Regions from separate parts of the Amycolatopsis sp. NPDC050768 genome, predicted to be linked through region 1. Evidence: riboswitches for the same ligand, from Rfam matches in the RefSeq annotation. Region 1 holds a riboswitch; each other region holds the start of a gene.
The links. Region 1 has a riboswitch for S-adenosylmethionine ahead of thrC (threonine synthase). Riboswitches for the same ligand answer to the same signal wherever they lie in the genome.

Region 2: linked by a shared signal. The riboswitch ahead of AB0H62_RS14610 (aminotransferase class V-fold PLP-dependent enzyme) and the one ahead of thrC (threonine synthase) in region 1 are both predicted to bind S-adenosylmethionine.
Region 3: linked by a shared signal. The riboswitch ahead of AB0H62_RS26025 (ATP-binding cassette domain-containing protein) and the one ahead of thrC (threonine synthase) in region 1 are both predicted to bind S-adenosylmethionine.

What each region holds. Positions count from the first base shown of each region.
Region 1 covers NZ_JBFAHL010000002.1:353,491-360,471, forward strand. Annotated here, with positions in the region: gene AB0H62_RS08910 (MmgE/PrpD family protein) at 1-75, shown strand, start outside; gene AB0H62_RS08915 (SDR family NAD(P)-dependent oxidoreductase) at 72-755, shown strand; gene AB0H62_RS08920 (VOC family protein) at 1,238-1,612, opposite strand; gene AB0H62_RS08925 (EamA family transporter) at 1,635-2,498, opposite strand; gene rpsT (30S ribosomal protein S20) at 2,877-3,137, shown strand; gene holA (DNA polymerase III subunit delta) at 3,389-4,360, opposite strand; SAM riboswitch class I at 4,494-4,627, shown strand; gene thrC (threonine synthase) at 4,641-5,906, shown strand; gene AB0H62_RS08945 (ComEC/Rec2 family competence protein) at 5,931-6,981, opposite strand, start outside.
Region 2 covers NZ_JBFAHL010000004.1:306,801-313,781, forward strand. Annotated here, with positions in the region: gene AB0H62_RS14590 (AsnC family protein) at 1-454, shown strand, start outside; gene AB0H62_RS14595 (RluA family pseudouridine synthase) at 451-1,380, opposite strand; gene lspA (signal peptidase II) at 1,377-1,958, opposite strand; gene AB0H62_RS14605 (hypothetical protein) at 2,079-2,699, opposite strand; gene AB0H62_RS14610 (aminotransferase class V-fold PLP-dependent enzyme) at 2,722-4,065, opposite strand; SAM riboswitch class IV at 4,106-4,220, opposite strand; gene AB0H62_RS14615 (potassium/proton antiporter) at 4,325-5,803, opposite strand; gene AB0H62_RS14620 (helix-turn-helix domain-containing protein) at 5,909-6,595, opposite strand; gene AB0H62_RS14625 (penicillin-binding transpeptidase domain-containing protein) at 6,639-6,981, opposite strand, start outside.
Region 3 covers NZ_JBFAHL010000009.1:76,203-83,183, forward strand. Annotated here, with positions in the region: gene AB0H62_RS26010 (fatty acyl-AMP ligase) at 1-207, opposite strand, end outside; gene AB0H62_RS26015 (ABC-F family ATP-binding cassette domain-containing protein) at 275-2,047, opposite strand; gene AB0H62_RS26020 (4-(cytidine 5'-diphospho)-2-C-methyl-D-erythritol kinase) at 2,084-3,052, opposite strand; gene AB0H62_RS26025 (ATP-binding cassette domain-containing protein) at 3,251-4,261, opposite strand; SAM riboswitch class I at 4,476-4,566, opposite strand; gene AB0H62_RS26030 (TetR/AcrR family transcriptional regulator) at 4,955-5,539, shown strand; gene rsmA (16S rRNA (adenine(1518)-N(6)/adenine(1519)-N(6))-dimethyltransferase RsmA) at 5,530-6,369, opposite strand; gene AB0H62_RS26040 (resuscitation-promoting factor) at 6,405-6,981, opposite strand, start outside.

The DNA of each region.
Region 1 (6,981 bases):
CTAGACCTCTGTTGGCGGATCGGCGCGGACGAAGACTTCGCCGCGCTGGTCCGGCGGACGGGAGCGGTCTCGTGACCCCGCCGATCGCGATCGTCACGGGCGGCGTGCGCAACCTCGGCCGTGCGATCGCGCTCGCGCTGGCCGCCGACGGCTTCGGCGTGGTGGTGACCGCGGGTTCGGACCACGCGACGGCGCAGCAGACCGCCGGGGAGATCGCCGCGCTCGGGGTGCCGGCCCTCGGGCTGGTCGCGGACGTCGCCGATCCGGCCGCCGTCGCCGGCATGGTCGAGCGGGCCGCCGAGCTCGGCCCGGTGCGGGTGCTGGTGAACAATGCCGCGCTGCGCACCCGCGTCCCGTTCGACGAACTGACGCTCGCCGAATGGGCGGCGGTGCGCTCGGTGACCCTCGACGGCGCTTTCCACTGCGCCCACGCCGTCCTCCCGCACTTGCGCCGCGCGGGCGGTGGCCGCATCGTCTCGATGATCGGGGCCAACGCCCTGCGCGGTGATCCGTCGCGGGTGCACCTCTCCGCCGCCAAGCACGGGGTTGTCGGGCTGACCAAGGCCCTCTCCGCCGCCTACGCCGCCGAAGGGATCACGGTGAACGCCGTGTCCCCGGGTCGGATGAACGCTCCCGACGCAGCCGAGTCGGAGCTGCGCCGCGAGCGCGTGGCCGCGACCGTCGCGTTCCTCGCGTCCCCGGCGGCCGGGCACGTGACCGGACAGCTGATCTCGGTGGGGCCGCCGGAGGCCTAGGGTGCGGTCGAGGCGGTCGACCCTTTTCCGTTTCGCCGAAGATGCCCTGGTCAGCGGCGTAAGTGATCGCGCCGGCCAGACACCCGGCGCAGGTCGGTCTTACCCGTCGGCGTGGATCCCGGAGCGAGCCAGGCGGGAGTGGAGGTAGTCGTATCCGATCTTGACGCCGCGGTCACGGGTGGCTTCCCGCCGGGCACAGCCGTGGGCTCGCCGGGGATCCGGCCGGCCGTTTCGACGTGCAGGCCGACCAGCCCACCGGGCCGGCCCCGCTCGTAGCGGATTGCGATGGTCCTGCCGGCCCGGATCACCTGCCCGCCGATCGGGGCCGGGTGTCGCCGGACGCGGCACGCGGTGGCGCGCCGTCACACGCGCGGCACCGTCTGTGTCGGGGCACCCAGCCCGTGGCCCGGTCAGGCCTGCCTCCGCCGCTCACGCTGCCGCGAGGCCACGATTCGCTTCGTGACCTCGCCACTGGCCCACGCCTAGCGCGAGTCCGTCCGCAGCGGGTGGTCGGGCGGCACCTGCACCAGGACGATGCGCAGGCCGTCCGGGTCGGTGATCCAGGCCTCGTCCAGCCCCCACGGCTCGCGGCGCGCCCCGCGGACCGGCGTGACGCCGCGTGCGGCCAGCTCCTCGAGCGTCGCCGGCAGGTCGCGGACCTGCAGCCACAGGTCGACGGCCGTGGAGGGAGTGGCGTCGTTGCTGCCCACGACCTCGATCGAACCGCCGCCCGCGAAGAAGACCGTGCCACCGGGGAACTCGCGCTGGATCGCCAGCCCGAGCGTGTCCCGGTAGAACGCGGTCGAGGCCTCCAGGTCGCGCGGGTGGATCAGCACCCGGCTGCTCAGTACGTCCATGCGTCCTGCCTACCCGAGTGGCTCAGGCCACCGCAATCGCGACGATCCCGGCCAGCACCACCAGCGAGCCCACCAGCCGGCGCGCCGCGTGCCGCTCACCGAGCACGAACCACGCCGCGAGCCCGCCCAGCACGATCGACAGCTCCCGCGCCGGCGCGACCAGGCTGACCGGCGCCATCCGCAGCGCGTACAGCACCAGCAGGTACGCCGCGGGCGAGGCGATCCCGACGATCAGCGTCTCCTTGCGGTGCTCGCGCCACAGCTTCGCGACCTCGGCCCGGTCACGCAGGGCCGCGGGCGCCAGCAGCACGCTCTGCACCAGCGCGCCGCAGCCGAAGTACACGAGGGGCGGCACCGCGAGCGTCGTCACTGAGTGGGCGTCCCAGAGCGTGTAGGCCGCGATGGTCGCCCCGGTGAGCACGCCGTAGAACACACCGGCGCGGCGCGCTTTGACGTCGGCCTCGCTGCCGCCAAGGCTGATCACCAGCACGCCCGCCACCACGAGGAACGCCCCGATCAGGCCCAGCACGCCGGGGTGCTCGTGCAGCACGAGCACCGCCGCCAGCACCGACAGCAGCGGCCCGGTGCCGCGCGCTAGCGGGTAGACGATCGACAGGTCGCCGACGGCGTACCCGCGCTGCAGCACTGTGCCGTACGCCACGTGCAGCACGGCCGTCACCCCGGCGGCGAGCAGCCAGGTCCACTGTGGACGTTCGTTTTCGACCAGGAGTGCCGTGATGACCACGGGGAGCAGCACCACGGCGGAGACGGTGTAGTACAGCCACACGAACCGCGGCCCGCCGAAGGTGACGCGCTTGGCGGCGAGGTTCCACCCCGCGTGCACGACAGCGGCGATGAGGACGAACGACAGAGCTGTGGTGTTCACTGGACCCCTTCGAGTCTTCCGCGCACGCGGAAGGCCGGGTCCTCCAGGCTTTTGTCCCGTCAGATGAACGGCGGGCGTCGGGCCGCGCCGATGGTGCCGCTCGGACCTGTCCCGCCGGCCCTGGTTGTCTTGCGTCTTACTCTCGCGTTGGTGCGGCGGGCCGGCAGCGGAACCCTAGGCACTACGTTCTCCACGGTAGCCGAACCGATCACTCCGGGCCGCCCGAGGGGCCCGCGAGCTGGCCTGTTAGACTTTCCCGTCGTTGCCGTGCGGCATTCCGTCAGGGAGGAAACCCGGCCGCGCCTGTCTTCACACCAGGCGCCCGGAGCCACTTCGACGCGGCAGCGACCTTCACCGAGACGAAAGCAGGACGCCTTCATGGCCAACATCAAGTCCCAGATCAAGCGCATCACCACCAACGAGAAGGCCCGTCAGCGCAACCTGGCGATCCGCTCCTCGGTGAAGACCGCGATCCGCAAGTTCCGTGAGGCCGCCGACTCCGGCGACAAGACCAAGGCCCTCGAACTCCAGCGCGACGCCGCCCGCAAGCTCGACAAGGCCGTCACCAAGGGCGTCATCCACGCCAACCAGGCCGCCAACAAGAAGTCGGCTCTCGCGAAGCGCGCGAACCAGCTCTGAGCTGATCGCAGCACCCTGCCAGACCTGAAAGGGCCCGGTGACCGACTGTCGCCGGGCTTTTTCGTGCGCTCTCCCGCCCCCTGCGCGCAGCGTGCCTGTGCGCTGAGATACCGCGGCGACGGTCGATCGGCCGGCGGTGGCTGTTGCAAAATCTGCGCACGCGACCAACGGTCCCGCCCGGCCATCTCGCGGCGGTTCGGCGGTGCCTCAGGCCCGATGCCGGTGGCTCGAACCCTGCCCGCCGAGCAGCGTCAGCGTTCACCCTTGGCGGCGACAACCTCGACGACCGCGCGTTCCAGGGCGTAGTCCGCGTCCGCCGCCACGCCCTTGACCTCGGCGTTCAGGCGGGCGACCACGCGCATCGCCGTGGCGAGGCCGTCCTGGCCCCAGCCGCGCGACTGGCCCTGCGCCTTGCGGATCTTCCACGGCGGCATGCCCAGCTCTCCGGCCATCTGGTTCGGGTTGCCGCGGCCGGCGGCGGACACGCGGGCGATTGTGCGCACCGCGTCCGCGAGGGCGTCGGCGACCAGGACGTGCGGCACGCCCAGCTGCATGGCCCAGCGCAGCGACTCCAGGGCCGCCGCGCGGTCGCCGCCCACGGCCTTCTCCGCCACGGCGAAGCCGGTCACGTCGGCGCGGCCGGTGTGGTAGCGGCGCACGGCCTGCTCGTCGATGGCGCCACCGGTGTCGGCGACGAGCTGCGTCGCCGCGGAGGACAGCTCGCGCAGGTCGGAGCCGACGGTATCCATCAGCGCCATCACCCCCGCCGCGTCGATCTTGCCGCCGACGCGGCGCACCTCGTTGCGCACGAACGACTCCCGATCGGCGGCCTTCGTGAGCTTCGGGCACTCGGTGATCTCCGCGCCCGCCTTTTTCAGCGCCGCGGGCAGCGCCTTGGCCGCCTTGCTGCGGCCGCCGCCGTTGTGCACGACCACGAGCACGATCCCGTCGGCGGGCGCCTTGAGGTACGCCATCACCGCGTCCGCCAGCTCCTGCGAGATGTCCTGCGCCGAGTCGAGCACGATGACCCGTCCCTCGCTGAACAGCGAGGGACTCACCAGCTCGGCGAGCACGGGCGGTGTGAGTTCGGACACCCGGTTGCGCGTCATCTCGGCCGTCGAGTCCACGGCCCGCGCGGCGTCCAGCGACGAGCGGACAGCCCGCTCGATGAGCAGTTCTTCCTCACCGAGGACGAGGTGGAGTGGCGCGGGTGCGGTGGTCACCCCGCCATCCTCTCACCCGCCCGGCCCCGCGCCCGCTGCGGTGATGTGCGCCGCCACCGTGGCACGAGGTGATCGCCATGTCGTACGGTGTACCCGAGGCAGCGCCCAGCGAGGCGCGCCGACAACTGAAGACCGCTCATCCAGAGGGGCAGAGGGAACGGCCCGAAGAAGCCCCGGCAACCGGCGTACAGCCTGTCTTCCCGAATTTGCGGGATAGCTGACGACCACGGTGCCAATTCCGGCCCGCTTTTGCGGGGCAGATGAGGAAAGGAACCTCGCGATGACCGTTACCCTCGGCACGACCTCCACCAAGAAGACCCTGGACCTCGGTCCGGCCGTCGAACTGGTGTCGAAGGAAGAGGGCCACCGGCAGCCGCTCGCCCCGGAGTTCGTCTCCGCGGAGGACTTCTCGCCGCTCGAGGTCGCCTACGACTTCGGCCGCGTGCGCCGCGAAGACATCGAGGCCGGCCCCAAGAACATCTGGCGCTACAAGAAGCTCCTTCCCGTCCCCTCGACTGTCGAGGAGATCCCGAACACCGAACCCGGCGCCACCCGCCTGGTGAAGGCCGACCGCCTCGCCAAGGCCCTGGGCCTGAAGTCCCTGTGGGTCAAGGACGACACCGGCAACCCCACGCACTCTTTCAAGGACCGCGTGGTCGCCGTCGCGCTGGCCGCGGCCCGCGAGTTCGGCTTCGAGGTCCTCGCGTGTCCCTCGACCGGCAACCTGGCCAACGCGACGGCCGCCGCGGCGGCCCGCGCCGGCTGGCGGTCGGTCGTCCTGATCCCGAAGTCGCTCGAACGCGCCAAGATCCTCACCACCGCCGTCTACGACGGTGATCTGATCGCCGTCGACGGCAACTACGACGACGTCAACCGCCTCGCCACCGAGCTCGCCGGCGAACACCCGACGTGGGCGTTCGTCAACGTCAACGTGCGCCCCTACTACTCCGAAGGCTCCAAGACGCTCGGCTACGAGGTCGCCGAGCAGCTCGGCTGGCGCCTGCCGGAGCAGATCGTGGTGCCGATCGCGTCGGGCTCGCAGCTGACCAAGGTGGACAAGGGTTTCCGCGAGCTCGGCCAGCTCGGCCTCGTGGAAGCCAGCCCCTACAAGGTGTTCGGCGCGCAGGCCACCGGCTGCTCCCCCGTCTCGGCCGCGTTCCGCGCCGGCCACGACGTGGTCCAGCCCGTGAAGCCCGACACCATCGCCCGCTCGCTCGCGATCGGCAACCCCGCCGACGGCCCCTACGTGCTCGACGTCGTCAACCGCACCGGCGGCGCGATCGAGGACGTGAGCGACGAGGAGGTCGTCGCGGGCATCCAGCTGCTCGCGCGCACCGAGGGCATCTTCACCGAGACCGCGGGCGGCGTCACCGTCGCGACCGCCAAGAAGCTCATCGAGGCCGGCAAGATCGACCCCGACGCCGAGACCGTGCTGCTCATCACCGGCGACGGCCTCAAGACGCTCGACGCCCTCGAAGGCCGCATCGGCCCCAAGGCCACCGTGCCGCCGTCGGCCGAAGCCGTGAGCAAGGCCCTCGGCCTCTGACCGCCGGGCCCGCGGGCCGCTCCCCTACCGGGGCGGCCCGCGCGGCTCACCCCGGCGCGCCACCGCCGGCCCGCCGTCACCGGGCAGCACGGCCGTGTCGCCGTCCACATCGGTCCGCGTCACGAGCACACCCAACGTGCCCAGCACGTCCACTGTGGACTTCGCCGGGTGCCCGTAGCTGTTGCCCGCGCCCACGCTGATCATCGCCGCCCGCGCGCCCACCGCCTCGAGGAACTGAGGCAACGAGTAGCGCGAGCCGTGGTGGGGAACTTTCAGCACATCGGCGTGCAGGTCCACCCCCTCGGCCAGCAGGTCGGCCTGCGCGGCCAGCTCCACGTCTCCGGTCAGCAGCACCCTCCCCGCGGCCGTGGTCGCGCGGAGCACCACGGAACTGTTGTTGATCATCGTGCCGTCCTGCAGGGCGGCCGCCCGAGCCGTGACGTAGCGCGGTCCGAGCACATCCAGCGACAACCCCGGCCAGTCGAGCCGCTGCCCGTCGCTCAGCTCCAGCAGTGGAACGTGGTGCGTCGCCGCCTCCTGCGACACCTGCTGCCACGCCCACGCCGGCGCCCGCCCGGGCCCGACGGCGATCGCCCCCACGGCCCGGCCGTCGAACACCGACGGCAGCCCGCCGATGTGGTCGGCGTGCAGGTGGCTGAGCACCAACAGCGGGATCCGCTCCACGCCGAGCCGCCGCAGGCACTCGTCCACCGGCCCCGGCTCGGGCCCGGTGTCCACGACCACCGCGCGCCCGGGCTCCGCCGTGGCCAGCACCACGGCGTCGCCCTGGCCGACGTCGCACTCCACCATCGCCCAGCCCTTCGGCGGCCAGCCGGGTGAGAGCACCCGCGGCGGCACCACGATCAGCAGCACCGCCGCCAGCCCCATCGCCACCAGCAGCCGCGCGCGCCGGAACCGGAACGCGACCACCACCACGACCAGCACCCCGGCCGCGCACACCCCACCCCACCAGCCACCCGGCCAACTGAGCACCGCGCCCGGCGCACGGGCCCCGTGCCCCGCGACGGTGATCAGCCAGCGAGCCTCCGGATCGGCCAGGTGCACCAGCACGTGC
Region 2 (6,981 bases), on a different contig from region 1:
CGACGAACCGCGCCGCGCGGGCCCGGCCGAGGGCAAACACGGCCGGATCGGCGAGACGCTCGCGACGCAGGGACTCGAAGGCGAGCAGCTCACCGTGCAGCTGCTCGAGGTGCAGGACCCGGCCGACTACCTGTTCGGCGCCGCCGGCTACCGGCTCGACGCGGGCGAGCGCGCGGTGGTGGTGCACACCGAGATCACCAACCGCGGCAGCGTGCCCTTCGCGTCGCTGCCGGACAACTACCTCGAGCTCGTCACGGCCGACGGCACGACCGTCGCCAAGGCGCCCGTGTCGCTGACCTCCCGGCCGCCGCACAAGATCGGCGTGCGGCCCGGCGAGACGCTCGGCGGCCACACCGTCTACGTCCTCCCGGACGCGACGCGCGTGGTCTCGGTCCGCTGGAGCCCCCGCCCGGAGCCGGACGACCGCACGCTGACCTGGGCCGTCGAGGGCTAGTAGCTCTCCTCGCGCAGGATCTCCAGCGCGCGGGCGAGGTCGTCGGGGTACTCGGCCTCGAACTCGACCCAGCGGCCGTCGGCCGGGTGCGCGAAGCCGAGAGTGCGGGCGTGCAGCCACTGCCGCGTGAGGCCGAGGTGGCGCGCCAGCACCGGGTCGGCGCCATAGGTCAGGTCGCCCACGCACGGGTGGCGCAGCGCGGAGAAGTGCACGCGAATCTGGTGCGTGCGGCCCGTCTCGAGCTTCACGTGGGCCAGCGACGCGGCGCGGAACGCCTCCACCACCTCGTAGTGCGTCACGCTCGGGCGCCCGCCCGCGACCACGGCGAACTTGTAGTCGTGGCGCGGGTGGCGGTCGATCGGCGCGTCGATGGTGCCGCGCGTCGGGTCCGGGTGGCCCTGGACCACGGCGTGGTAGCCCTTGTCGACGGTGCGTTCCTTGAACGCGCGCTTGAGCACCGTGTACGCGTGCTCGCTCTTGGCCACCACCATCACGCCGGTGGTGCCCGCGTCGAGCCGGTGCACCACGCCCTGGCGCTCGGCGGCGCCCGACGTCGAGATGCGCAGGCCCGCGGCGGCCAGGCCGCCGACGACCGTCGGCCCGGTCCAGCCGGGGCTCGGGTGCACGGCGACGCCCACGGGCTTGGAGATCACGATGATGTCGTCGTCGTCGTGGAGGATCTTCATGCCCTCCACTGGCTCGGCGATGACCTGGATCGGGGACTCCGGCTCCGGCAGCGTCACTTCGAGCAGGCCGCCGGCGGTCAGGCGGTCGGACTTGCCGGCGGGCCGGCCGTCCACCAGCACGTCCCCGGCTTCGGCGAGCTCCGCCACGACCGTGCGGGACAGGCCCAGCAGCTTGGCGAGGCCGGCGTCGACGCGCATGCCGTCGAGCCCGTCGGGGACGGGCAGCAGGCGCGCGGTCACGCGGTCTCCTTCTTGCTGTTCTTGTCGCGGGTCGAGGTGCCGTCGTAGTCCTTGCCCAGCAGCGACAGCAGCACGATGAGCACGCCGCCGCAGCAGATCGCGGAGTCGGCGATGTTGAAGATCGCGAAGCCCTCGCCGTTGGGGGCGAAGGCCGAGATGAAGTCGATGACGTGGCCGCGCAGCGGGCCGGGGGCCCGGAAGATGCGGTCGGTGAGGTTGCCGAGCGCGCCCGCGAGCACCAGGCCGAGGCCGATGGCCCAGCCGACGCTGCGCAGCCGCCGCGAGAGCCAGATGATGGCGACGGCCACGGCCGCCGCGACCAGCGCGAGCACCCACGTCATGCCCGTGGCCATCGAGAACGCGGCACCGGGGTTGCGGATCACTTGCAGGTAGATGAGGCCGCCGAGGATGCGCACCGGCTCCTTGCCCTCGAGGTTGGCCGCCACGAGGTTCTTCGACACCAGGTCGATCACCCAGATCAGAGCCGCGACCGCGAACACCAGCCCGACCCGGCGCTTGGGCAGCACCACGGGCGCTTCGGGCTCCTCCGAGACCGCTGAGGCCGCGTCACCGCTCACCGCCGGTTCGACGGCGGGCGCGCCTTCGGGCCGGCCGGGTTCGGGCGAACCGGGCTCGGACAGATCGTGTTCGGACGAGGAGGACTCGGTGCTCACGCCCCCATTGTCCACGCCCCGGCCTCACCCGTTCGCGGCGGCAGGCCGCGAACGGCCCTTCACGGGTCCGGCGACCACCAGAAACGCCACCGCGAGCAGCACCACTGCCGACGAAACCACCCCCGCGACGCCCGGTAGCAGCATCGCCACCGCCACGAAGCCCACGGTGACCGCGAGGACCAGGAGACTGCGCTCGTACCCCGCCAGCACCACCAGCCCCACGGCTGCGAGCGCCGGGCCGCGGGCATCGGCGTCGAGGTCGAATTGGGCGTAGGCGGCGAGGTCCAGCACGGGCACCGCCAGCACACCGCCGGCGAGGGCCAGGGCGAACCGGCCGGTTTTCGGCCTGGTCCCGGCTCGCGCGTAGCCGACGAGCACGATCGCCACGACCAGCGCGAGTGCGATCGGCCAGCCCAGCGCTGACGTCGAGGTCGGCGCGGGCAGCGGGTCCTGGCTCAGGAACTGCTCACCGCCGATGGCCGTGTCGAAGTAGTCCACGTGCACGCGGTCCATCGGCACCGCGGACAGGTTCACGAACTCGCCCGCGGCAGAACCGGCGCCGGCCGCGAGCCGCACCGCGGCCAGGATCAGCTCGGCGAAGCCCAGCAGCGCGAGCGGAACCCAGAAACCCCAAGATCTCCCCACGCGCCGAGGGTAGCGAGCGGGCTCAGGCGCAAAACGGCGGCAGCTCCCGCGGGTCCCCCACCGGGGCCCAGCGGCCGTCGACCTTCGTGTACTCCCAGCGGGCGCCGCGGGCGACGATCTGGCGCAGCGCGAGCACGAGGCGGTCCACGTGCTCCTCGGTGCTGCCCAGGCCGAGGCTCACGCGCACGGCCTGCTGCCCGTCGCGGCCGCATTCGCCGATGAGGCGCTTGGTGGCGACGTGGGCGCAGAACGCGCCGTCGCGCACGCCGATGCCGTACTCGGCCGAGAGGACCGCGGCGAGCCAGCCGGGTTCGAAGCCGTCGACGATGAAGCTCACCGTGCCCACGCGGTCCACCGGCGCGTCGAACAGGCGCAGCTCGGCGCAGCCGGGCACGCCGGCCAGGCCCTTGCGCAGCCGCTCCAGCAGCGTGGCCTCGTGCTCGCCCACGGCGGCCCAGTGCGCGGACAGCTGCTCGCACGCGACGCCGAGCGCGTAGACACCGACAGTGTTCGGCGAGCCGGCCTCGTGCCGCTCGGCACCGGTGTTCCACACCACGGCGTCCTCGGTCACGAGCTTGGTCGCTCCCCCGCCGGCGAGGTATGGCTCGGCGGCGCGCAGCCAGTCGGACCGGCCGATGAGAGCGCCGGCGCCGAAGGGCGCGTAGAGCTTGTGCCCCGAAAGCGCGACGTAGTCGACGTCCAGCTCCCGCAGGGAAATCCGGCGGTGCGGCGCGAGCTGCGCGGCGTCCAGCGCCACGCGGGCGCCGTGCTTCCGTGCCACGGCGGCGATCTCGGCCACCGGCAGCAGCTCACCGGTCACGTTGGACGCTCCGGTCACCACCACGAGCCGCGGCCCCTCCGGGCAGGCGTCGAGCGCTTCGTCCACAACGGACACCGCGGCCAACCGCGTGCGCGGCAGCTGCACGCGGCGCACATTCGGGCCCCGCCAAGGCAGCAGGGCCGCGTGGTGCTCGGTGTCGAACACGACCACGGACGTGCGCCGCGGCAGCGAACGCGCCAGCAGGTTGAAGGAATCCGTGGTGTTGCGGGTGAACACGACGGTGTCGGTGGCGCGCGCGTCGACGAACCGGCGCAGGATGTCGCGCGTGCGCTCGTAAAGGCGCGTGGACACCTGCGAAGCGAAGCCCGCGCCGCGGTGCACGCTCGCGTACCAGGGCAGGAACTCGTCGACGGCGGAGCGGACCGCGTCGAGACACGGCGCACTCGCGGCGTGGTCGAGGTTGGCGTAACCGATCTCGCCGCCGGTCACCAGGGGCACCCGCAGTGCCGCCCCCGCGACGCCGGGGATCCCCTGTGCGGCAACGGTTTCGGTGTTTTCAGCGGTACGGTCCAGAGCGAGAGTCATGGCGGTGCCTCCTCGGCAGTCCGGGGGACCCCCGGCGAGGGGCCCGCGCTTGCCCGTCGCACAACACGACCGGCCCGGTCTTCACCCGGGGCACCCCACCGCGGTAGGAGGGTTGCCGGCCAGCAAGCCGGGGCTGAACGCTGGCACTCATGACCTGTTGATGAAGGTAACCGATTCCGGGCGTGCGGAGAAAGCCCCGTCCCGTGATCTGAGATGGCGCTCACACGCCGGCGAACCCGCGAACGTCACCGAAAACGCGTCAACGGCCCAGCTCACCGCGCCAGCGCGCGAGCCGCCCGGCCCGGTCGACGGCGCGGATCCGGCGCTCGGTCGCGTCGCGGACCCCGGCCGTGGTGACCACCAGCAGCTGGTCGTCCTCCTGCAGGCGGCTGGTCTTCTGCGGCGTGAACCCGGAGCCGCGGCGGACCACGAGGCTCACGGTGGCGCCGGCGGGCAGGCCGAGCTCGGAGATGTACACGCCGTGCAGCTTCGAGCCCTTCTGGATGCGCACCTGCAGCAGCTCGGCGCCGAGCTCGTCCAGCGGCGCGGCGTCGACCTCGATCTCGTGCGCCTCGGAGGGTTTTGCGAGGCCCAGCAGCCGCGCGACCGGGCCGAGTGTGGCCCCCTGCAGCAGCGTCAGCACGACGACCAGCACGAACACGGCGTCGACGAGTCGCTCCGCGCCCGGCACACCCTGGGACAGCGGGATCAGCGCCAGCACGATCGGCACGGCCCCGCGCAACCCGGCCCACGACAGGAACGTCTGCTCCCGCCACGGCAGCCGGAACGGCAGCAACGACAAGACCACCGACAACGGGCGCGCGAGCAGCAGCACCACCGCGCCCGCGACGAGACCCGGGATGAGCGCCTCGAGGATCCGGCCGGGCGAGGCGTAGAGACCGAGCAGCACGAACAGCCCGATCTGCGCGAGCCAGCCGAGCCCCTCGGCGAACGAGAGCGTGTCGGAGCGGTGCGGCAGCCGCGAGTTGCCCAGCACGAGACCGGCGACGTAGGTGGCCATCAGGCCCGACGCGTGCGCCAGCTGCCCGCTGGAGTACGCGAGGATGCATACGGCCACCGTCGCGAGCGGGTAGAGGCCCGTGGCCGGCAACGCGGCCCGGCGCAGCGCCATCGCACCCAGCCACCCGAACAGCAAACCCAGCACGAGCCCGGCGGCGAGTTCGTAAACGACCAACAGCGGCAGGGTCCAGTCCAACGCGGCCGCCGAGGAGAGCGCCACGACCGCGATGTACGCGGGTGCGTCGTTGAGCCCGGATTCCAGCTCCAGCGTACCCACGAGCTTCGGCCCCACGGAGAACGTGCGCAGCACCGAAAACACCGCCGCCGCGTCGGTCGACGCGAGTACGGCGCCCCACAGCAGCCCGAATCGCCAGTCGAGGCCGAGCAGCCAGTGCAGGGCCGTGCCGGTGACCACGATGCTCACGATCACGGCCACTGTGGACAGCAGGATTCCCGGGCCCAGCGAGGATTTCACCGCGCTCCAGCGCGTGGTGAGGCCACCTTCGGTGAGGATCATGACGAGCGCGGCCAGCCCCAGCGACTGCGTCAGGCTCGAGTTGTCGAAGTGGATCCCGATGCCCGATTCGCCCAGCGCCACACCGATGCCGAGGTACAGCAGCAGCGACGGGAGACCGAGGCGGATCGACACGCGCACGGCGAGCACCGACGCGAGCAGGACGACACCGCCGACGCCGAGCACGACGGGAAGCTGGTCCATGTCCGCCCCCTCCCGGTCGCCGTGGGCTTCCAGAATAGAGAGACGGAGCCGTTCACTCGTTCGTGCACCACTGGACAACTCGGGCAAACTGCTGTGTTAGGACACTCAGCCCCCACTGAGTGTCGCCAGATCGACACCGAGCGCCGCGAACGGCTTCTCCCCGACCGGCCTCAACCGCACCGCGCGTTGCCGGTCGCGGGTCACCCACCCCGCGTCGACGGCCCGCGCCAGGATCGCCGCGGGCACGGCGCCGGCGAGGTGGTCGCGCCGCTCCGTCCAATCCAGACAGTCACGCAGCAGCGGGCGCCGGCCGCGCTCCGGCACGGCGACACCGAGCCCGCCGAGCACCTCGCGCCCGGCCGCGGTCAGCGTCAGCCCGTCGCCGGTGTCGACGATCCCCTTCGCGATCAAGCCCTCGCGCAGCGCCACACCGACGGTGCCCGCGAGGTGGTCGTAGCAGCTGCGCGCGAAACTCAGCCGCTGCGTACGCAGGGACGCCTTCAGCCCCACCGGTTCGCGGTGCTCGGCGTGCTGCGCCAAGTGCTCGATCAGCTCGGCCACCCGCGGGTCGGCGATGCGGACGTACGCGTGCCGGCCCTGCTTCACCCGCGCGACGAACCCGGCGTCGTGCAGCCGCGTCACGTGCTCGCTCGCGGTCGACACCGCGATCCGCGCCGCCGCGGCCAGCTCGCCGATCGTCCAGGCGCGCCCGTCCAGCAGGGCGAGGCACATCGTCGCCCGGCTCGGGTCGGCGAGCACCGCGGCCACCTCGGCCAGCGCGACGGTCTCCATGCCCCCACCGTAGGAGCCCGACGCTTCGGCCGCCGCCGAAGCGCTACTTCACGCCGGCGAGGAACTTCGCGCCGAGTGTGACGGCGGGGCCGGAGTCGTTTCCGCCCTCCAGGAACACACAGAACGCGACGTCTCCGCGATAGCCCACGAACCAGCCGTGCGCTTCGGCGCCGTCACCGAACTGCGCGGTGCCGGTCTTGCCGTAGACGGTGCCCGAGCGCGCCAGTCCGGTCGCGGTGCCGCCTGTGACGACCTCGCGCATCATCGCGCGCACCGAGGCCAGCACGCTCGCCGACGGCGCGTGGTAGCCGTCGTTGACGGTCGTGGCCGACGAGGCGTCCAGCCACAGCTTCGGCGTCACCGCCTTGCCCGCGGCCACCGTCGCG
Region 3 (6,981 bases), on a different contig from region 1:
GATGAGCACCGGCGCCGCGGCCAGCACGGCCACCGCGCTCCCGGGCTTCAACCCGCCCGCGACCAACCCACCGGCAATCTTCTTGGCCTGGTCGTGAACCTCGGCCCACGTCCGGCGAACCGGCTCCTTGGGCTCGCCCGTGACCATGCCGCGCTGCTGACCCCGCCCCGTCGCCGTCTCGACGAGCGTGTCCACGAACCGACTCATGCGCGACAGATTACTGTCTTGTTGTCAACGCTCGCCTGCGGCGGCGTGAACAGCGTCGATCAAGCCGTCATTCGAGCGCTTCGGACGTCTCCAGCCACGTCGCCTCGACGTCTTCCTTCTCCGCGTGCACGCTCTTCAGCTCCGTGTTCAACGCGATGAGCTTGTCCGGGTCCGTGGCCGCCTCGAGCAGTGCCGCGTGCAGCTTCTCCTCGCGTTTGGCCAGCTGGTCGAGCTTGCGCTCCAGCCGGCCGAGCTCCTTCTGCGCGGCCCGGATCTCCGCGTTGCTGCGCTTGGCCTCGGCCTTCTCCGGAGCTGCCGACGCCCCGCGCCCCGGCGTCGCCGCCTGCAGCTTCGTGCGGCGGTTGAGGTACTCCTCGATGCCGCCGGGCAGGTTCGTCACGTGGCCGTCGCCGAACAGGGCCACGGTCGTGTCGCAGACGCGCTCGACGAGGTAGCGGTCGTGCGAGACCACGACCATCGTGCCGGGCCAGCCGTCGAGCAGGTCTTCGAGCTGCTGCAGGGTGTCGATGTCCAGGTCGTTGGTGGGCTCGTCGAGCAGCAGCACGTTGGGCTCGGCCATCAGCAGCCGGCACAGCTGCAGCCGGCGCCGCTCGCCACCCGACAGGTCACCGACGGGCGTCCACTGCCGTTCGGCCGGGAAGCCGAGCTTCTCGCCCAGCTGCGACGCCGTCATCTCCTGCTTGCCGAATACCACGCGCCCCGCCACCTGCTCGATCGCCTGCAGCACGCGCAGGTCGGCCGGCAGGTCGTCGAGCTCCTGGCGCAGGTGCGCGAGCGCGACCGTCTTGCCCTCGACCCGCCGCCCCGTCTCGGGAGTGACGTCGCCGCCCAGCAGCTTGAGCAGCGACGTCTTGCCGGACCCGTTCACGCCGACGAGACCCACGCGGTCACCCGGCCCGATCCGCCACGTCACGTGGTCCAGCAGCGTCCGGTCGCCGACGCTGAACGACACGTCTTCCAGCTCCAGCACCGTCTTGCCGAGGCGGCGCTTGGCGAACGCCATCAGCTCCACGGAGTCGCGCAGCGGCGGCACGTCGGCGATCAGCGCCTCGGCGGCTTCCACGCGATAGCGCGGCTTCGACGAGCGCGCCTGCGGGCCGCGGCGCAGCCACGCCAGCTCCTTGCGCGCCAGGTTCTGCCGCTTCTCCTCGGCCGTCGCGGCCAGGCGCGCCCGCTCGGCGCGCGCGAAGATCCAGTCGGCGTAACCACCTTCGTACTGCTCGACGCGCCCTCCTGTGACCTCCCACGTGAGGCTCGCGATGGTGTCGAGGAACCACCGGTCGTGGGTCACGACCACCACGGCGATCCTGCGCGCCAGCAGGTGGTCGGCCAGCCAGCGGACACCTTCGACGTCCAGGTGGTTGGTGGGCTCGTCGAGCACCACGAGGTCGAGCTCGCCGGTCAGCGCCGCGGCCAGCGCGACGCGACGGCGTTCGCCACCGGAGAGGTTCGCGGTCGGGGTTTCGAGACCGATCGCCGTGATGCCGAGTCCGTCCACAATGGACCGGACGCGCGCGTCGGCGGCCCATTCGTGTTCCGCGCCATAGCGTTCGAGTACGACGTCGCCGACCGTGCTGCCCGAAGGCAGCTCGGTTCGCTGGGTGACGACGGCCATGCGCAGGTCACGAACATGGCTCACCCGGCCGGAATCCGGCTCGCTCAGACCCGCGAGCACCTCCAGCAGCGTGGTCTTGCCACCACCGTTGAGACCGACTACGCCGATGCGCTGTCCGGCGGCGACGCCGAGAGAAACGCTGTCCAGCAGCGGTTTCACCCCGTACGACTTGCTCACCGACTCCAGGTTGACCAGGTTGGCCATCCGATTCAGCCGATCCTTTCCACAATGGACAGATGTTCAGGCGTGCACACGCGGTGGCGTGCCACGGGGTGCGTCGTCGCCGCCGACCAGCCGGGCGCCAGGCACCGGGCCATGGGCGACGCGCACGGTTCGGCACACGCCGGCGCCGGACAGCTCGGCCGCCACCTCGACGGCGGCCTGCGCGTCGGCGCAGAGGAACGCGCACGTGGGCCCCGAGCCGGACACACACCCGGCCAGCGCACCCGCGTTCACGCCCGCGCGCAGCGTGCGGCGCAAGCCGGGACGCAGCGACACGGCGGCCGCCTGCAGGTCGTTGCCCAGCAGCAGCGCGAGCTGACGGGGGTCGCCCGACGCGAGGGCCTCGACGACCGGGGTGTGCGAGCCGATGCGCGGCGGGTTGCCTTCGGCGCGCAGGCGGTCGAGCTCGCCGAACACCTTCGGCGTCGACAGGCCTTCGGTGTCGAACGCGAGCACCCAGTGGAACGTGTGGCGCGACAGCACGGGCACGAGCTGCTCACCGCGGCCGGTGCCGAGCGCGGTGCCGCCGTAGAGTGCGAAAGGCACGTCGCTGCCGAGCTTGCCCGCGATGGCGGCCAGCTCGTCGCGCGTCACGTCGAGCTTCCACAGCGAGGCCAGGCCGACGAGCGTCGCCGCCGCGTCGGCGCTCCCGCCCGCCATACCGCCGGCGACGGGGATGCCCTTGCGCAGCACGATCCGCACCTTCAGGTCGTCTCCCTCGGCGCGGCCGGCGTAGGTGGAGAGCTCCTGGGCCGCGCGCCAGGCGAGGTTGGTGGCGTCGGTGGGCACCGACCCCTCCCCCTCGCCGAAGACCTCGAGCCCCGGGTCGTCGGTGGCCGCGACGGTCACCTCGTCCGTGAGCGACAACGCCTGGAAGACGGTGACCAAGTCGTGGTAGCCGTCCTCGCGCAGGTCACCGATGGCCAGGTGCAGGTTGACCTTGGCCGGGACCCGGACGGTGACTGGTGGTGGAACTACGGCGAGCACCCGTCAAGCCTACGTGGCCGGGCGCCTGGGCTCCCCACCAGGAGAAAACAGGCATCCTCAGGACGGCTGTCCCAACCTCTCGGACACGTCGACGCCAACCTTGGACCCCGGGACCCGCGCACCGCGCGAGGAAGGGCCCGTTGAAGGAATCGGAGTCCTTCAACGAGCCCTTCACGGCACCGACGGGGTCGGCTGGGGTCAGGCGGCGACGCTCTGCGCGGCCCGCACGGCCGGCGTCACGTGAGCGCCGCGGTCGGCAATCCACGCCAGCGCCGCGTCGGCTCGCTCGCCGCGGACACCGATGCGGAAACGAGCGATCGGGGTGTCACCGATGCGCGTGAGTCCGCCGCCGATGGTGGCGACCTCCACGTCGAAGCGACCGGCCGCCTCGGGCAGCAGGGCGCCGACGGACGCGAAGCCGATCAGCACGACGTCGGCGGACCGGTCGTACTTCGCGGCCTGCGCGCGGGCGGTCTCGATCACCGGCAGCACCGCCTGCGCGGTCCAGCTGCCCGGCGAGGCGATGAGGTCGAGCACGTGACCGCGTTCGACGACCGCGCCGTCTTCGAGCACCGCGACGTCGTCGCAGACGCGGCGGACGACGCCGGCGTCCGGAGTGGTCAGCAGCACGGTGGTGCCCAGCTCGGCGCGCGCCCGGTCGAGCACGGCCAGCACGGCGCCGGCCTCCTCGGGGGCGATGCCGGCGGTGGGGTCGTCGGCGAGCAGCACGGCCGGGCCGGCGGCGAGTGCCCTGGCCACGGCGACGCGGCGCAGCTGGCCGGGCGTGAGGTCGGCCGGCTTCTGCGCGGCACGGGCGGTGAGGCCCACGAGGTCGAGCAGGTTGCCGACGCGGGTCTTGCGCTGCGGCCCGTCGATGCCGAGCTGCTCCAGCGGGGTGGCGATGTTGCCGGCGACGGTGCGCTCGGCGAGCAGCTCCGGCTTGGTGCCGACGACACCCAGCTGGCGGCGGACCTCACGCAGCCGGCGGCCGTCGAGCGCACCGGTGTTGAGGCCGTCGAGCCGCACGACACCGCGGTCCGGGCGCTCCTGCAGCGCGATGCAGCGGGCGAGCGTGGACTTGCCGGAGCCGGCGGGGCCCACCACGCCGAAGAGGGAACCGGCCTGCACGTCGACGCTCACATCACGCAGCGCGGCGACCGGATTTCCGTTGAGGGGAAAGGACTTGGACACGTTTTCGACAGTGATCACGAAGAGAGCTCCAGGCATGAGGCGCAGCACCGTTTCCGGGCGCGCCGGGCGTCACCGAATTACCGTCCTTTTCGGACGGTGCGCAGAATTGCGGAAGAAAGGATCAGGCGATGACTGTGGAGCGTCGACACGCACATACCGTGCGGCGACCTTCATCGACGACGCGCCGCCGGGTCAACAGGAGCGGGCGGGCTACCCTCTGCATCGGAAACAGCCTCCATCGGTCCTGGCTGTAGCACCTGCCCCATGGGGGGTGGTTGCTGCGACTTCGGCGAGCCAGGTCTCTCAGTCGCTCGGGATGGACGTTTCTGAGTAAAGCCGATCCCATTGGGTGAACGCAAGCGCGTTGGTGCAGATCACACGAGTGGTGGTGCCCGGATACCGGGACACCCGCAGCCACATCGTGGACCCCGAAAGCTCCGGCACCGAATTTCTTCCGCGCGGCGAATCCGACGCCTATTCCACTGTGGACGCTGCCGATCCCTGGTGGAGCTGCGATTCCGGCACGGGAATCGCGGGGCAGCTCGCACGTGGGTAAATGACGGTTCGGCGAGGTAGTTCGCCACGGCGAGACACTTCGTCTTCCCGGCCGGACGTCCACTCCCGTCCACGAGTCGAATCCGGACGTCCGTCACGCCCGTTTGTGATACGTGCGTATCGGATACAGTCGTACCACTACAGCGGAGGAGGACCGTGGCGCACCGGGTCGACCACGAGCAGCGCCGGCGCGAGATCGCCGGGGCGGTGTGGCGCATCGCGGCCGAACGCGGGCTCGACTCCGTGAGCATGCGCGAGGTGGCCGCCGAGGCAGGCGTGTCACTGCGGCTGGTGCAGTACTACTTCGAAACGAAGCACAACCTGCTCGTGTTGTCCCTGCGTTACCTCCATGAACGCGGCGAGCAGCGCACGCAGGCCCGCATCGCGGCACAGCTCGACCAGAGCGTGCGCGGCGTGGTCCGGACTCTGCTCACGGAGCTGCTCCCGCTGGACGCCGAGCGCGAACTGTCGCTACGCGTCCACCGCGCCTACTTCAGCCGCACCCACAGCGACCCGGCGCTGGCGAAGGTGTTCCTGCACGCCGAGACGCCGATCGAAGACCTGCTCACCAGCCTGTTGCGCCGCGTGGCGCTCCCGCCTGGCGTCCAGCCGCGGCACGAGGCCAACCTGCTGGTCGCGGGCTTCACCGGCCTGGGCCTCGACGTCCTGCACGGCCGCTTCACCCCGCCCGAAGTCCTCGCGACGCTGGACTACCACCTGCGCCGGATCTTTCAGGCTTGAGCCGCGAGCCGGACGAAGTCGTGCACGTCGAGCTGCTCGCCGCGCGTCTTCGGGTCGATTCCGGCCGCCACGAGGAGCTCGCCGGCGCGATCGGCCGAACCGGCCCAGCCGGCGAGGGCCGCGCGCAGCGTCTTGCGGCGTTGGGAGAACGCGGCGTCCACGACCGCGAACAGGCGTTGCCGCTCGACGCCCTCCATCGGAGTGCCGCGTTCGAAAGCCACGAGGGACGAGTCGACGTTCGGCACCGGCCAGAACACCGACCGCGGCACGGCGCCGACCTTGCGCGCCGGCCCGTACCAAGCGAGCTTCACGCTGGGCACGCCGTAGATGCGGCTGCCGGGACCGGCGGCCATGCGGTCGGCGACCTCCGTCTGCACCATCACCATCCCGCGCTGCAGCGAGGGAAGCTCGGCCAGCAGGTGCAGCACGACGGGGACCGCGACGTTGTACGGGAGGTTCGCGACCAGCGACACGGGTTCGGCCGGCAGATCAGCCGCGCTGATCCGCAACGCGTCGGCGCCGACCACGCTCAGCTGATCCGCGACGGAAGAAGCGCGTTCGGCGGCAGTGCGCGGAAGCCGCGCCGCCAGCTTCGGATCGATCTCGACGGCCACCACGCGGGCCCCGGCGTCGAGCAGGCCCAGCGTCAGCGACCCCAGCCCGGGTCCGACCTCGAGGACGACGTCGCCCGGCTGAACTCCGGCCAACTCGACGATGCGGCGAACCGTGTTGGGGTCGTGCACGAAGTTCTGGCCGAGCTTCTTCGTCGGCCGGACGTCGAGCTCGTCCGCCAGCCCGCGGATCTCGGCAGGCCCCAGCAGTTCAACCACCGGGGAAGCCTACCGAGCCTCGGGAACCGCCGAACTCAGGCCCGCTTGCCGCAGACCGGCCAGGCGCTGTAGCCACCGCGGGCGTCGCGGACCTTCTCGGCGATCGAGATCTGCTGGGCGCGCGAAGCCTGGTTCGGGTAGGACGCGTACGCGTCGCCGCCGTAGGCGTCCCAGGTGCGCTTGTCGAACTGGAGGCCGCCGTAGTAGCCGTTGCCGGTGTTGATGGACCAGTTGCCGCCGGCCTCGCACGCCGCGATGCGATCCCAGGCGGAACCGTCGCCGATCGCCGGGTCGGCGGGCTTCATCGAACCGACCTTGAGGATCTTCGGCTTGGCCTCGAGGAGGACCTTGACCGAGACCTGCTCGCGGGAGATCTCTTCGCCGTTCTTCTTGGTGACCTTGTAGGTCACCATCTTCTGGCCCGCGGTGCCCGGGTCCTCAACGGTGGTCTTGCCCAGCTCGAGCGTCGGGTCGTCGACCTTCTGCACGTCGGGGTCGATGGTCTCCTGCTGGTTGACCATCGAGACGCCCATGCGGCTGACGTGGACCTCGGCGCCGTCCTTGAGCGAGACGTTCAGGCCACCCTCGACCGCGTCATCCGGGCCGAGGCTC